Regions from separate parts of the Paenibacillus sp. FSL K6-3182 genome, predicted to be linked through region 1. Evidence: predicted binding sites of a transcription regulator. Region 1 holds the regulator's gene; the other holds the start of a gene.
The links. The regulator Rex, encoded in region 1, represses fermentation and respiration genes when NADH is low (regulators of the CRP and FNR family bind a similar motif). The targets are predictions, from matches to a motif close to TTGTGAAATATTTCACAA.
Positions count from the first base shown of each region.

Region 2: the regulator Rex is predicted to act here: its motif matches at 4,508-4,525, upstream of nadA (quinolinate synthase NadA).

Region 1 covers NZ_CP150265.1:4,013,250-4,021,657, reverse strand. The annotation lists gene dinG (ATP-dependent DNA helicase DinG) at 1-2,498, shown strand, start outside; gene MHH56_RS17680 (redox-sensing transcriptional repressor Rex) at 2,495-3,151, shown strand; gene MHH56_RS17675 (amidohydrolase) at 3,171-4,433, shown strand; gene MHH56_RS17670 (DUF5590 domain-containing protein) at 4,466-4,963, shown strand; gene MHH56_RS17665 (hypothetical protein) at 5,078-5,608, shown strand; gene MHH56_RS17660 (AAA family ATPase) at 5,610-7,103, shown strand; gene MHH56_RS17655 (3-hydroxyacyl-CoA dehydrogenase NAD-binding domain-containing protein) at 7,191-8,126, shown strand; gene MHH56_RS17650 (acetate kinase) at 8,127-8,408, shown strand, end outside.
Region 2 covers NZ_CP150265.1:73,707-82,114, reverse strand. The annotation lists gene hslO (Hsp33 family molecular chaperone HslO) at 1-211, opposite strand, end outside; gene MHH56_RS00385 (type III pantothenate kinase) at 211-984, opposite strand; gene nadC (carboxylating nicotinate-nucleotide diphosphorylase) at 981-1,865, opposite strand; gene nadB (L-aspartate oxidase) at 1,858-3,471, opposite strand; gene nadA (quinolinate synthase NadA) at 3,505-4,443, opposite strand; gene MHH56_RS00365 (ABC transporter permease) at 4,794-5,756, opposite strand; gene MHH56_RS00360 (ABC transporter permease) at 5,758-6,840, opposite strand; gene MHH56_RS00355 (ABC transporter ATP-binding protein) at 6,846-8,390, opposite strand.

The DNA.
Region 1 (8,408 bases):
TCTTTGGAATACCGCATGATCAACATCACCGCGCGGACAGCGATGCAAATGCAACTGCGCTATTACTAATTGAAACGGTAAAAAAGCTTCGCAAATTGCCGCTGCTTACTTTGCAGCGGCTTTCCACGCTTGTAGATGACGGCAGCGATTTGAGCTGGTTTATTAAGCATACTGGGCAGCAGATGGAATATAGTACTGTATTCGAATCGAATGAATATGACTATTTTAATCAATTTGCATTGAAGGTTCGCGAATGGAGCGATGAACAGCCTCCGCGTTCAGGCGGCACAAGTGTGCTGCCATTAACGGATGTTTCATTTGACAATTATTTAGCTGAAGTAAGACAACGCTTCGAACAGAAATTCGAGAATTATGAGGAAAGAGAAGCGCAGGTAGCCATGTTTCAAGAGGTATACAGCGCTCTAAATCAGAATCAGCATTTACTTATAGAAGCAGGGACAGGAACAGGAAAGTCACTTGGTTATTTAATTCCTGCGCTTTATTATGGCATTCAGAACGGCAAAAAAGTTGTCGTTAGTACGCATACAATCAATTTGCAGGAGCAGCTTCGTCAACGCGATTTGCCATTGCTTGAGGAAATACTGCCATTTGAGTTTAGAGCTTCGATCTTTAAAGGCAGAGGGAATTATTTATGCTTGCGCAAATTTGAAGGTAAAATCAACACAAAAGATCTTGTATCGCCGATTGAGGATACGGTTACAGCTGCTCAAATGGTCGTATGGCTTGGAGAAACGGAAACTGGCGATCAGGAGGAGCTTAACTTCGGCAACAAGGGTGCTGAGTTTTGGTCTACAGTAGCGAGCGATACGGATTCATGCCTAAATCGAGCTTGTCCTTGGTTCAAAAGATGTTTTTATCATCGCGCGAAGCATGAAGCAAACATTGCTGATGTTACGATAACAAATCATTCCATGTTATTTACTGATGTTCAAGCTGATCATCGTTTATTGCCTTCCTATACTCATCTCATTATTGATGAAGCACATCATGTGGAAGAGGTTGCCGGCAAGCATCTAGGTATGCAAATTAACTACTTCTCTTTGACGCAGGCTGTTCTTCGGCTTTATAAAGATGCGCGCTCTGGATTATTGCCTGGGCTTCGCCAGAAGCTAATGTATGAGGATGACGCACATCAAGCTTCCTGGTTAGAGACGATTGATACCGTTATTCCTATTTTCCAAGAAATTAAGGAGCACTGGGATAAGCTGTTTGAAATGTTTTATAGCTTTACTTCAACTTCATCGGATGGACCAACTGAGAATGGTCAGTCGGTATGCCGCCTTAAGAAAAACGAGCTTCCAGCAGGCTGGGAGGACGGTGTTACGGTTGAAGGAAATATCCACACTGAACTTAACCGAGTCATTCGAACCGTCGATAAAATGGTTACCGATATTAAAGACCGTGTTGACGATTCCGGTGTTCAAGCGATAATAACGGATTTAAATGGCGCGGTACGTGATTTGTCTCGACTTAAGGATGAGCTTAGAACGTTTATCACCTTAGAGCTTGCGGACTCTGTGTTTTGGATTGAAGCAAGCAGCGTATACCGCTACAGATCTGTGCAGCTATACGGTGTCCCAGTAGATGTAAGCGCTCAGCTGCAAAAATATTTTTTTGATGTCAAAGAAAGTATCGTATTAACCTCTGCAACGTTATCTGTGCAAAAATCTTTTCAATACGCGGAGGAGCAGCTTGGGTTAACTGGATACGAACAGCAGGGCAGGCTTAAAACCGTTCAATTGCCTTCTCCGTTTAATTACCGGGAGCAGGCATTAGTTGTCATTCCACGCAACTTCCCAGTACTCAAGGGAGCAGCTGTAGATGACACCTATTTGGATATGCTTGTAAAATCGCTTTCTGATGCTGCAAAGGAAACGAAGGGCAGAATGCTAGTGCTGTTTACGTCCTATCGCATGCTGAGGCAGGTCTACGAGCCGCTTAAAGAGCTTTTAAGCGTTGCAGGTATTCAAGTGCTCGGACAAGGAATAGACAGCGGGAATCGCACGAAGCTTACAAGACGTTTCCGTCAAACGCCAGAGTCCGTTTTACTTGGCACGAGCAGCTTCTGGGAAGGTGTAGATATACCCGGAGAAGCTCTGATTTGCCTTGCCATCGTTCGTTTGCCATTCCAACCGCCTAACCATCCCTTAGTGGAAGCAAAAGCCGAGATGCTGCAGCGGCAGAAACAAAATCCTTTTATGAAATTGTCGATTCCCCAAGCCGTTATTCGCTTTAAACAAGGCTTTGGCCGTCTAGTAAGGACTTCACAAGACAAAGGGATCGTAATCATATATGATACTAGGGTAATCGACACTTACTACGGTAAACACTTCTTATATTCACTGCCAGGACCAAAAATCGAAACGATGCATATGGATCAAATGGTAGTGCGAATGAGAGAATGGTTAACGGATGAAAATGCAGCATTGCCGCAGGAAAATAAAGCTGTGTCTAGCGAAGAGGAGGAAAAACGATGAAGCAAACGAAAATATCGGAGGCTGTCGTCAGAAGGCTTCCCGTTTATTTGCAAGTACTAAATGAAATGCTTAATCGTGAGATTCAGACCATTTCTTCGCAGGATTTAGGCACTAAGCTTGATTTAAATCCTGCTCAAATTCGTAAAGATCTCGCTTATTTCGGAGAGTTTGGACGGAAAGGCGTAGGCTACGATGTTGTATATTTAATTGAGAAGATACGTCAAATTTTGAAGGTTGATCAGACGATAAAGGTTGCGTTGGTTGGAGCGGGCAATCTAGGTCATGCCCTATGCAATTACAATAAATACTCCAAGGATAATATGCAGATTACCGCCGTGTTCGATGTACATCCGAGCAAAATCGGAACGAGCATTAATAATTTGATTGTCATGCCGATGAGTGAGCTTGCTGCAACGGTTGCAGAGCAAAATATTCGGATCGGCATCATTACCGTTCCAGCATTTGAAGCACAAAATGTAGCTAATCAATTTGTCGAAGCAGGCATAGAAGGAATATTGAATTTTGCCCCTGCTATTCTACGAGTACCGGATGAAATGCGAATACATAATGCTGATTTCACAAGGGAATTGCTTAGCTTAGCCTATTATTTAGCCAAAGAGGGAGAGACGCAGGATGAGTCAGATTTGGATTGAAAATGGTTTGTTTATAACGATGGATGACGAAAATCCATCATTTAGAGGACATATGGTTGTATCCGATGATCGGATTAGTTATATAGGTACGGCTGTTCCTGAACAGCTTTCTGATACGGTGCAAAAAATAGACGGCAGCAAGCTGGCTTTTATGCCAGGACTTATTAATACTCACGGACATGCGGCGATGAGCTTGCTTCGCGGATATTCCGATGATCAAAATTTGCAGGTTTGGCTGGAACAGAAAATGTGGCCAATGGAAGGCAAATATGTTGATCAAGATACACGTGCAGGAAGTGCTCTAGCGATCGTTGAAATGCTGAAATCAGGTACAACAGCCTTTGTTGATATGTATGATCGTATGGATCAAGTTGCTCAAATGGTTGAGCAAAGCGGGATCCGAGGAGTTTTGACCAGAGGTGTTATCGGACTATGTCCTCCCGATGTACAAGAAGCAAAGCTTGCTGAAGCAATTGCTTTCGCTCGTGATTGGAACGGGAAAGCCGATGGACGCATAACCACGATGATTTCTCCACACGCGCCTTATACATGTCCACCAGCGTATATAGAACGTTTTGTACAAGCAGCTCATGATTTTGATTTGCCTTTGCACACGCATATGTCGGAAACGATAGCGGAAGTTGAGCAAAACGTGCGTGATTATGGACTTCGTCCGGTTGAGCATTTGGATCGGTTAGGCTTTTTCTCACGTCCTGCACTTGTAGCACATGCTGTACATCTGAATGATGCTGAGATCGAGCTGCTTGCTGCTAAAGGAGTTGCGGTTTCACATAATCCTGTAAGTAATCTTAAGCTTGCTAGCGGCATTGCACGCGTTCCTGATTTGATTCGCGCAGGTGTTACGGTATCGCTTGGAACAGATAGTGTGGCAAGCAACAACAATCTTGATTTATTTGAGGAAATTCGATTTGCAGCTTTGCTTCACAAGGGTGTATCTGGAGATCCTACAGCTATCCCTGCTTTGGAAGCATTGAAGCTTGGTACAGTGAATGGGGCAAAATCCATTTGGCAAGAGAAGAGCCTTGGTAGTCTAAAAGTAGGCATGAAGGCAGATTTCATCGCTATTGATATTGAACAGCCGCATTTCTACCCTCAGACGGATATCGTATCACATTTGGTCTACTCAGGTTCAGGCCGCGATGTGCGGCATGTATGGATTGATGGAAGACAAGTATTGAAAAACGGCGAATGCACTTGGCTTGATGAGGAGAAAATTCGTTACGAGGCACAAGCGAGCTTTGATCGCTTGCTGCAAGCTTAATGCGAGCAACAGCAAGGAAACGAAAGCCGTTTATGACACTTAAGCGATGGTTATTGTTAATTACAGCATTCCTCTTGCTGCTTCTAACCGTTTCTTTTATCTATTTCCGTGAAGTTCAGTCGCCTGAGTGGACAGCAATTAATGCGGCGAAGCAACAAGCGACTAAAGCAGCTGATCTTACGGAGATAGAAAAGGTACATCATCATATATGGCAAAAAAACAGTTGGGTCGTTGAAGGCATTAATCAACAGGATGAACATGTATATGTATGGCTGACTGAGAAGCAACAACCAGTTATCATGAAAGCGACGGAAGGCATTTCTGAGAAGTCACTCAAAGAAGATTTCATCAGCAAGAGACCATTGGCAGAAATAAAGAGAATTCAGCCGGGTCTGCTTGATGACAAAACGGTGTGGGAGATCTATTATAATGACGGTGAAAAGCCTGATCATTACCGATATGATTTCTACCGTTTTGATGATGGTGCATTTATTGATTCTTATACGTTACCAGCAAAAACGGGGCCATAAGGCTCCGTTTCCTTTTATTGATGGACGATTCTTGCATAATTTCATGATATACTTTCGTATAGCGGAGTTGATATACGGATTGTTCATAAATTTATTGCAGGAGGGATTTTCATAATGATGAGACCACGTGTGATACCAATCGTGATTACTGCTGCAATTTCCGCTTCCGTTTTGTTCGGAGGCTGGGCTGTATATAATCAAGTGGCTGTAGCAGCTCCATTAGAGAAAGTTACAAAAGGCATTCAAGGTATTGTTTCTTCAGAAAAACCAGTTATGGATCGAAATAAAGTAGCTATTTCTCTTGAATTAACGCCGGATGCGAATCTCCGGGACATCTATGAAAGTATTGCGGCTAACGGAAAAGATGTAGTTGGCGACCGTAAGCTTGAGCTTAATATAGAAGAAAAATCGAATAAGCAGCTTGAAGATCTGTGGTATGCTTCCATGTTTGAAGTTGCAGAGGCGATGGAGCGCAAAACCTACTCTCATATTCCAGATGCGATGAAAGAAGCTGCAAAATCCATGAAAGATGTCACCGTGACGACTGAAATGGATGATACGAATGTGTATATTACGATTAAAAATAATGAAGCGGTGAAATATATCGTCCTGCCACGCACGCCAAACCAATTGGAGGCATGGTAATATGATGAAATATGGTAAAGAAATTGCTATAGGCTTACTTCCTGTAATTATTGCTTTTTTTATATATATTGGACAAAATGTTGTTCCCATCGTATTGCTGGGCATGTTAGGCTTTGCCGTAGTTTATGCAGCACGAGGTAGAGGCAAGCTGACCGCTTTGTCTAGCCAGAAGCGGCGTTCTGAAGAGAAAATGACACCACTCACCTTTGAGGAAATTGGAGGTCAGGAGCGTGCCAAGCAGGAGCTTGTAGAGGCACTTGATTTTCTCGTTCATCAAGAACAAATTGCTAAGCTTGGCATTCGGCCGCTAAAAGGCATCTTGCTGTCAGGCCCGCCAGGAACAGGAAAGACGCTGCTTGCTAAGGCAGCTGCTCAATATACAGATTCGATTTATTTGGCTGCATCCGGCAGTGAGTTTGTTGAAATGTATGTGGGTGTAGGCGCAGGACGTATTCGCGACCTATTCAAAGAGGCGCGTACAAAAGCGAATAAAGCGAAAAAAAGCAGCGCTGTTATTTTTATTGATGAGATTGAAGTCATTGGCGGCAAAAGAGATGGGGGTCAGCAGCGCGAGTATGATCAAACCTTGAATCAGCTTTTAACCGAGATGGATGGTATTTATGCAAATGAATCACCGCGTATTTTGTTAATTGCAGCTACTAACCGTAAGGAAATGCTCGATAGCGCATTGCTCCGTCCAGGCCGATTTGACAGGCACATCGGTGTTGAGCTTCCTGATAAAAAGGGCAGATTGCATATTTTGAACATCCATGCGAAAAATAAACCTATCCGCCCAGGAGTGAACTTAGAACGTATTGCAAGTGAATCTTTTGGTTTCTCCGGTGCGCAGCTGGAGAGCGTCATGAATGAAGCGGCGATTTATGCGATGCGTGAGAGCAGTGAAACCATCGCTGAACAACATTTATCGATGGCTATTGATAAGGTTATGATGGGTGAAAAAACGGATCGTGAGGCATCAAAAGAAGAGCGTGAACGGATTGCGCTTCATGAGCTTGGACATGCAATTATGGCTGAACTGATGCGTCCAGGCAGCGTGTCACAGGTTGCATTGTCTCCGCGCGGTCAAGCGTTAGGTTATGTTCGTCACAATCCGCAGCAGGATCAATATTTGTACACAAAACAGTTCCTTAACGGTCAAATTATGATTGCGCTAGGCGGAGCTGCTGCTGAAGAAATGTTCTATGGTGATCGGAGCACTGGATCAAGAGGTGACTTCGAACAATCGATGAATATAGTCAAAACATTAGTGGAATCGGGATTGACTGATCTTGGCATTATTGATTCTTCGATGATGACAAAAGATGGATGGGCAAGCATCAATCGAACCATTTTGGATGAGCTGATGCTGCAAACAAAAGGTCTGCTTGAGTCGAATAGAGAAGTGTTTATCAAGTCTCTTCAGACGCTTCTGCGTGAGGAAACATTGAGCGGAGATGAGTTTAGAAAGCTCTTTTCTTCCAATACAGCAGCATGAAGCGTTTACAATATTACAATTTGAAGGCGGAGTTGTCGTCCGCCTTCTTTTTTTGATGAAATTCGTTATAATAAGATTGAACTATCTTTGCAGAGAAAACTTCTATTATGTTTTAAGAAGAATTCTCCCCACACTAAAGGAGCTAATACATTGCATATCAAAACGGTTGGAGTTGTAGGAGTAGGCACGATGGGTCAAGGGATCGCGGAAATGCTGGCCTCCAAAGGATTGGATGTTATCATTATCGAGCGTTCGGATGATCGCCTAGATTATGGTAAACAAATGATTGAAGTAAGCTTGGATAAACAAATCGAGAAGTGGGCGCTCACGAATTCCGAGAAGAAGCTGATTATGAATAGAATAGAGGCGACAACAAGCTACGAGAAGTTAGCGGATTGTGAGCTTGTTATTGAAACGATAACTGAAGATTTGGAATTGAAAAAAGCTGTATTTGAAAAGATTGATCAAATTTGCGGTCCAAATGTTATTTTAGCGAGCAATACATCTACTCTAAGCTTAACAGAGCTAGCTAGCTTTACGAAGCAGCCGAGCCGCGTAATCGGCATGCATTTTATTTATCCAGTATTCAAAATTGATCTGGTGGAAATTGTTCGCGGCCTTAAGACATCAGAGGAAACATTTTTGCGTACGAAACATTTTGTGGAAGAGGTTATTCACAAAAAAGGAGTTATGGTATTTGAATCTCCTGGTTTCGTAACTACACGACTCATTTGCTTATTTATAAACGAAGCCTTGCATGTACTCGAGGAAGGGGTCGCGTCGGCTGAGGATATTGACAGCGCAATGCGTATCGGCTACTCCTTCCAGCATGGACCTTTCGAGATGTGTGACCGTTTCGGTCTTGATTCCGTGTTGGCAGCTCTTGAGAGAATGTTCCGCGAGTATGGCGAGCTGAAATATCGTCCTTCGATCGTGCTGAAAAAAATGGTGCGCGCTGGACATCTCGGAGCCAAATCAGGAATCGGCTTCTTCAAATATGATACGGATGGGGATCGGATTTAAATGAAAGTACTCGTAATTAATGCAGGAAGCTCCTCTTTAAAATATCAGCTTTACAACATGCGTGACGAATCAGTTCTGGCAAGCGGACGCGTGGAACGGATCGGAATGGATTCTTCGATTGTTACTCATGAACCAGTTGACAAGCCCGAGGTTCGTAAAGTTAGTGAAATATTGGATCATGTTGCTGCTGTTAAACAGGTTATCAATATGCTTACCAACCCGGAGTTCGGAGCGATCGCTAATCTGAACGAAATCGAAGCTGTTGGCCATCGTATCGTTCAT
Region 2 (8,408 bases), 3.6 Mb from region 1:
CTTGAATCGTCAGTTTTTCTTGCCCTTTCAGCATAGCGCCCATAATAGCACCTGCTGTTAATGTACGCCCTAACGCTGCTGTAGCCGTTGGATATGTACCATGCCTTTGGCGAAGCTCTTCAACAAGCTGAGTCGTGCGAGCCGCGAACACTCGAATCTTGCCATTCCATGCCGTCCCTCGCACCAGCACGTCCTTCAGCTGATTTTCCATCAAAATCCCTCCTGATTGCGTTCATATATAATTCTCAATCCTTCAAGTGTGAGCAGCGGATCAACCTCTTCTATCGTTTCCGATTCAGCAGCGATTAACTCAGCTAAGCCGCCGGTTGCGATTACACGTGGTGTGACACCGAATTCTGTGCGTATCCGTTTAACAATACCGTCAACCTGTCCTGCGTATCCAAAAATAATGCCAGCCTGCATCGATGTCACAGGATTGCGTCCAATGACACTCTTCGGCTTCACAAGCTCAATACGCGGCAGCTTAGCGGCGCGCTGATAAAGCGCTTCGGTAGAAATGCCGATCCCCGGAACAATGGCACCGCCCAAGTAATTGCCGCCTTCATCAATATAGTCAAAGGTCGTTGCTGTACCGAAATCAACAACAATAAGCGGTGAGCCGTATTTTACGATGCCCGCCACCGAATTGACGATCCGATCAGCCCCAACCTCACGTGGATTCTCATAGCGGATGTTTAATCCGGTTTTGACGCCAGGCCCTACGACTAGGGGAACTTTACGCAAATATTTGAGACAAAGCTGCTCGAGTGTCCGCATCAACGGTGGAACAACCGATGAAATAATGACGCCTTCCATTTGTTCCAGCTTCACGCCCGCATAATGAAACAGATTATGAATGTTAATGCCGTATTCATCTACTGTAGCAGAACGATTGGTGCTCAGCCGCCAATGGTGCAAAAGTTCTTTTCCTTTATAGATGCCTAGCACAATATTCGTATTTCCAACATCAATGACGAGGATCAAAGCGACTCCACACCCTTCTTCTCATTCAAATCCAAGCTAATATCGAGCGCATGGAAGGAATAAGTCAATCCGCCTACCGAAATGACATCAACGCCGCTAGCTGCGATACCTTTAACGGTTTCTAAAGAGACACCGCCAGATGCTTCTACGATAACGTGAGGAGAAGCTGCTTTAATTCGAGCTACACATTCCTTCATCAAATCTGTAGACATATTGTCCAGCATAATAATGTCTGCGCCACAAGCAAGCGCTTCGTCCACTTGCACTAACGATTCTGTCTCTACTTCAATTTTCATTGTGTGTGGAATTTTACTGCGCGCAGCTTCAACCGCAGCACGAATGCCGCCAGAGCCTTTAATATGGTTATCTTTAATCATAACTGCATCATATAAACCGAATCGGTGGTTAGCGCCGCCCCCCACACGCACTGCATACTTCTCCAGCATCCGATGGCCTGGGGTTGTCTTGCGAGTATCGACAAGCCGAACCGGCAATCCTTCAAGCGCATCGATGAAAGAACGTGTCTTAGTCGCAATGCCCGACAGCCGTTGCATTAAGTTAAGCGCAAGTCGCTCTCCGGTTAATAGGCTATGCGTACTGCCCTCTACGGTGGCGATAATTGTACCCTTGTTTACATACTCGCCATCCTGTACTTTGGAATCAAAGACAAGTGACGAATCAACAACCTCAAATACGAGCTTCGCAATCGGAAGCCCTGCAATTATACCGCTTTCCTTTACATGGATAACCGCTTTGGAACGCGAGTCCCTTGGAATCGTCGTTTCGGTCGTAATATCCCCACTGCCTATATCCTCTGCAAGCCATCCGCGAATTTGCTCGCGCACTGCTGCATTATAACCGCCTGCCATCCATTCAAACATCCTCTATTCGCTCCTCCGTCAATCCATATAGACGGTGTAACACCGTATGCTTTCTCCACATTGCATCATCGCGTACCGGGAAATCCTCACGGAAATGAGCTCCACGGCTTTCCTCCCGAGAGAGTGCAGCTTCCGTAGTCAGCAGGGCACAGGTGAGCAGATTAGCAAATTCGTATTCCTCACGCCCCGTCAGAACGGATTGATAGATAGGCAACTGCCGTTTCAATTCCTCAAGACCCTTCATAAGACCACTTGCATCGCGGCGCAAGCCAGCGTAACGGACCATAATCTTTTGCAGCTTAAGCCGTCTTTCTACGACAGCTTGGATTGATGTACTGCTCCGTTCTATCTCATTACTAATAATAGGCTGAACCGTAAGACTTGGAAGCTCATCGATTCGTTTTACAATTCTTCTGCCAAATACAATGGCCTCGGATAGCGAATTGCTCGCTAATCGATTAGCGCCGTGTACACCTGTTGAGGATACTTCGCCGCAAGCGAATAAACGCTTTATATTCGTTTCCCCATTTAGGTCGGTTTTCACTCCGCCCATCATATAATGCATAGCTGGCGCAACCGGAATCCAGTCCGACGTCAGGTCGAGGCCGTATTTTAAGCAATATTCATATATAGTAGGAAAACGGTGCTTCACCATTTCCGGTGATTCATGTGTAATATCAATATAAACGAAAGTCGATTTCGTCTCTTCCATTTCACTGACGATGGCTCTCGCCACAACATCACGCGGTGCCAGCTCCAGCTGTTCATGGTAGCGTTCCATGAAGCGCTCTCCCTTAATATTACGAAGATACGCCCCTTCGCCGCGCACAGCCTCTGATATCAAAAACCTTGGCGCGCCTGGATAACATAGAGAGGTAGGGTGGAACTGAATAAACTCGACATCCTGTATGTATGCCCCTGCTCGATAAGCCATCGCAATGCCGTCTCCTGTGGCAACCTCAGGATTTGTCGTGTAACGGTACAACTGCCCAGCCCCGCCTGAGCTTAAGATGACGGCTTTGCCTCTTACAAACAAACGCGCACCGCTCGGCTTCTGTACAATGACACCACAGCATTCGCCGTCCTGAGTAACCAAATCAATAACAAAATGGTCGTCCCAAACTTCGATCTTAGGATTGGCAATAGCCGTTTCGGACAATGCTCGTACGATCTCGAAACCCGTAGCATCCCCGTTAGCATGCAAAATACGCCGCTGGCTATGCGCTCCTTCCTTCGTAAGCGCAAACTCGCCATTCTCCAGATCGAATTGCGTTCCCATCTTTATTAAGCTGCGAACACCTTTGGGTCCCTCGTGAACGAGTACATCAACCGCTTCATTAGAACATAAGCCTGCACCCGCTACGAGTGTATCTTGTCTATGGTAAGCCGGTGAATCCTCATCCGAAATAACCGCAGCGATACCGCCCTGTGCATAACGCGTATTGCTGTCGAGCAGCGATTTTTTCGTAATCATGAGGACAGAATTGTTTTCACTTGCTCGTATAGCGGTAAAAAGACCGGCAATGCCGGCCCCAATTACGATCACATCTTTTTCTATAACAGGCAGCTCACTTAACTGCACATCGACTAAATATCTAGGAATCATCATTGGCTCCTCCAAGCGTAGAAGCAGCGCATACTACTTCACGAGTAGCATGCGCTCCAAGGATAAACGGGCTTGATCTGCAACATGTGGCGGTACGTAGATTTGAGGCTGCATCGTTTCCAAGCATTTCACTAGCTTCTTCAAATTATTTACTTTCATGTTAGGGCACACCAAATATTTAGATGCAAAATGAAAAGTTTTACCTGGGCTGTCTAAACGAAGCTGATAGCCAGTGCCATCTTCTGTTCCCACGATAAATTCTTGGCAATCTGATTCTTTACAATATTTAATAATAGCGGTTGTACTGCCTACAAAGTCGCCTAGCTCAACGACTTCAGGACGACATTCCGGATGCACAACGAATTGCGCATTAGGATATTTCGCTTTCATTTCTTCTACGTCTTTAACCGTCAGCATATCGTGCGTATTGCAGTAACCTTCCCAGATAATCATTTTCTTATCGGTATTCTGCTGCACATAGTGGCCTAGGTTCTTATCTGGTACCCAGATGATCTCGTCGCCTTCAACCGAATTGACAACTTTAACCGCATTTGCCGATGTGCAGCAAATATCAGTCTCAGCTTTGATCTCAGCAGACGAGTTAATGTAAGTAACGACTTTTGCATTCGGGTGCTGCGCTTTCAGCTTACGCAAGCCATCAACACTTACCATGTCGGCCATCGGACAGCCCGCACGCTCGTCGGGAATGATAACGGTTTTATTAGGAGCCAAAATTTTTGCGCTCTCACCCATAAAGTGAACGCCGCAAAAAACAATAACTTCAGCATCCGTTTGTGCAGCCTTCTGCGCAAGCAGGAAGGAATCTCCACGGAAATCAGCTACCTCTTGAATTTCATCACGTTGATAATAATGAGCTAAAATGATAGCATTCCGTTCTTTCTTCAACTGTAACAACCGTTCACGCAGCTCTCGGTTTTGCTCCGCCTTGCGTTCCAGTGCCAGTGCTTCCACAGTAGATCCTCTCCTCTTATGAGGGATGGGCGATAACCCATTCCGTTATACGGCAAGCTGAACTTTGTGAATTGATGCACAAACTTAGAAAGTCGCTTACCTATAGTTTAAACCAAAAGGGATAAATTCATTTGATTAAGTTTTAATTTACACGCGGTAGATGCTACTGTCAATGCGTTAAAGGCCTTTTTAAGGCAGCAATTTAAAATAAATTATTTTGATCGCTGTATCTCACTCACATTCTTCGTAAATGAACCTTTTTTACTATATAATCGCGACCTCCGTCATCACTTATATTAGCAACGAAATAAAAAAAGTCTCTCTCCGCGATGGAGAGAGACCATTTTGAATTATCTTTTTGCTGGATCGTAAGGTTGACCAAGTGCTGATGGCGCATTTGAACGACCAACAGCTCCTGCCAAAACGATCAATGTCAAAACGTATGGCAGCATGTAGAAAAATTCAACTGGAATATGCTGCGAGAATTCAAAGCGCTGTGCAAAGCTTCTAAGCGCCTGAGCTAGACCGAAGAACATTGCTGCTCCTACAACGCCAAGCGGATTCCATTTGCCGAAAATCAGTGCTGCGAGCGCAATAAATCCTTGCCCAGAAATCGTATTATGCGCAAAGCTGCTTGTCGTCGTCAACGTAATTGTCGCACCGCCAAGACCTGCAAGCGCGCCGCTAAGCAATACGCCGATATAACGGTATTTCGTTACGCTGATACCAACGGTATCCGCAGAGCTCGGATGTTCGCCCACCGCACGTAGACGCAAGCCAAACGGCGTATGGAACAAGACGAAATAACTGACTACTGCGATAGCTAGGACAATATACGTCGTCGGATACGCGGTGAAAATAGCTTTCCCGAGCAACGGAATATCAGATAAAAAAGGTATTTTCACTTTGTGGAACACATTAGCCAAAAGCGGCGTTTGACCTGATCCATCATAAAGGCTTTTGGTTAGGTAAAGCGCTAAGCCAAGCGATAGAATGTTAATAACGACACCGACGACGGTTTGATCCGCACGGAATGTGATCGTTGATATCGCATGCAATAAAGCGAATAACGTACCATAAATAGCTGCAGCTATAAATCCAATCCACGGTGAAGCACTGCCTAACCCAGCTTGTATCGCATACTCCGTTGCAACTGCCGCGGCGAACGCTCCTGAAACCATCAAGCCCTCTAGTCCGATGTTCACAACACCTGAGCGCTCTGAGTACATACCGCCAAGCGCTGTAAAAATGAGTGCGGTGGAGAACACGAGCGTTGTATTAATAAGTTGTCCAATGATGTCTAGCACGTTCATCCTACACCGCCTCCTTCCGCTTGCTTGCACGTTTATTTAGAAAAGGCTTTAAGAACCACTTCACCAATCCATGCGAAGCAACGAAGAAAATAACGGCGCCGATTACGATACGCACGACCTCAGGAGGAACACCCGCACCAAAGCTCATGCCTGCTGAACCGTAGCTGAGTCCACCGAATAAAATTGCGCCAAGGAATACACCTATCGGCGTATTGCCGCCAAGGAGCGCTACCGCAATACCATCAAATCCATAGCCTGGAGAAGCGGCCATAACGGTCTGGTTGCCGAACACGCCTAAAATTTCAAACACGCCGCCCAGACCAGCGAATACTCCGCTTATAAACATCGACTTAACCATCGTTACGTTAACGTTCATACCTGCATATAACGCAGCATCCGGATTATGTCCAACAGCACGAAGCTCGTAGCCTTGTTTCGTACGCCATAATACGAAATAAAACACAACGATACAAATGAGAGCAACTACCGTACCCCAGTGCATACGAGCGTTGTCTGTCAATTTAATAAGCCAATCAATTTTCACCATAGCTGATTCATGAACCGGCATCGACTTCTGCTGGCCTTTCTCAACAAGAAACTTCGCAATGATAAAATTGGAGAGGAACAATGCGATCCAATTCAGCATGATGGATGAAATCACTTCATTTACTCCACGCTTCGCTTTCAAGTAACCAGCAATACCCGCCCATAGGCCGCCGAATACAGCACCCGTAATTACAGCTAGAGGCGCATGTATATACCATGGCAGGTCGAGCAGCACGCCTACGATTGTTGCGCCAGTCATGCCCATTACAAATTGTCCCTCAACACCGATATTGAATAGACCTGTACGGAAAGCGAAGGAAACGGCTAAACCTGTAAAGATCAATGGTGTAATTGCTCGAACCGCTTCTCCCATATTGTAAGGAGTGCTAAACAGCTTATTGATTAAAGAAGTATACGCTAGAATCGGATCGTACCCTCCAGCAAGCATGGCAATGGCGCCAACCACAAATCCAAGAATGATTGACACAATTGGAATAAGGATAGACGATTTATTAAATATTTTTTTCAAGGTTTCCATATACGCTATCCTCTCCCCTCTGATGCAGGTACAGCTATTTTGTTACCAGCCATCATAAGTCCAAGCTGCTGATCATCTCTTTGCTCAGCATCAACCTCACCCATTAGCTTGCCTTCATACATGACCGCAATTCGATCGGACAGTGCATACAGCTCATCAAGCTCAAATGATACGAGTAAAATCGCTTTTCCTTCGTTACGAGCTTGTACCAACCGCTTGTGCACAAATTCAATCGCACCGATGTCGAGACCGCGTGTAGGCTGAACCGCAATTAACAAATCAGGATCTTTATGAAGCTCCCGTGCGATAATAGCCTTCTGCTGGTTTCCTCCAGACAACTGACGAGCATGCGTATGAATACCTGATGAGCGAACATCAAATTCGTTAACAAGCTTTTCAGACAGCTTGTCCATGCTGTTGTAATCAATAAACATAGAACGGCCGAATTCCGGCTCAAAATACGTATTCAAAATCATATTTTCACTAACCGAGAAATCTAGCACCAGCCCATGCTTATGCCGATCCTCTGGTATATGCCCTACTCCCGCAACCGATATTTGGCGCGGAGAATGATTCGTCATATCCTTGCCATTCAGCTTAACGCTGCCGCCGTCCAGCTTGCGCATACCTGTTATAGCGTAAATGAGTTCGCTTTGCCCATTGCCATCAACACCGGCTATGCCAAAAATCTCTCCTGCACGAATGTTGAAGCTGGTACCATCCAATACATTCTTGCCTTGATCACCTTTCATCTGCAATCCATCCACAGATAAAATAACTTCGCCAGGCTCGTTCTTCGTCTTCTTCACCTCGAAGGATACGTCCCTGCCGACCATTAATTCCGCAAGCTGCTGCTCATTCGTCTCATCTGTAGTTACTGTCTTGATAACCTTGCCGCGTCGAATAACGGTTACAGCATCTGCAAGAGCCATTACTTCTTTCAATTTATGCGTAATGATAATAATCGACTTTCCTTCAGCAGCCAGGTTGCGAATGATTTCGATTAGCTCCTCAATTTCCTGCACCGTCAAAACAGCTGTCGGCTCATCAAAAATAACGATTTCGGCGCCGCGATACAACGTTTTCAGAATTTCAACACGCTGCTGCATGCCTACTGTAATATCTTTAATTCGCGCCTGAGGGTCTACATTCAGACCATAACGTTCGGATATCGCCCGAACCTTCTCATTAGCGAGCTTGTAGTCGATTTTCATACCTTTAACAGGCTCATTGCCAAGCACAATATTTTCTGCAACGGTAAAAGGCTGTACGAGTTTAAAATGTTGATGAACCATGCCGATGCCAAGGTCAATTGCTTTAGAAGCACCCTCAATGACTGTCTTCTCACCATTAACCCAAATCTCGCCCTCGTCCGGTTGATATAGTCCGAACACAATGTTCATTAGGGTCGATTTCCCTGCGCCATTCTCGCCAAGCAGCGCATGAATCTGACCTTTCTTCAATTCAAAATTTATGGAATCGTTAGCTACCAATCCGGGAAACCGCTTTGTAATTCCCTTTAACTGTACAGCCGCCTTGCTCCGGTCCATTCCTCATCATCTCCCCGG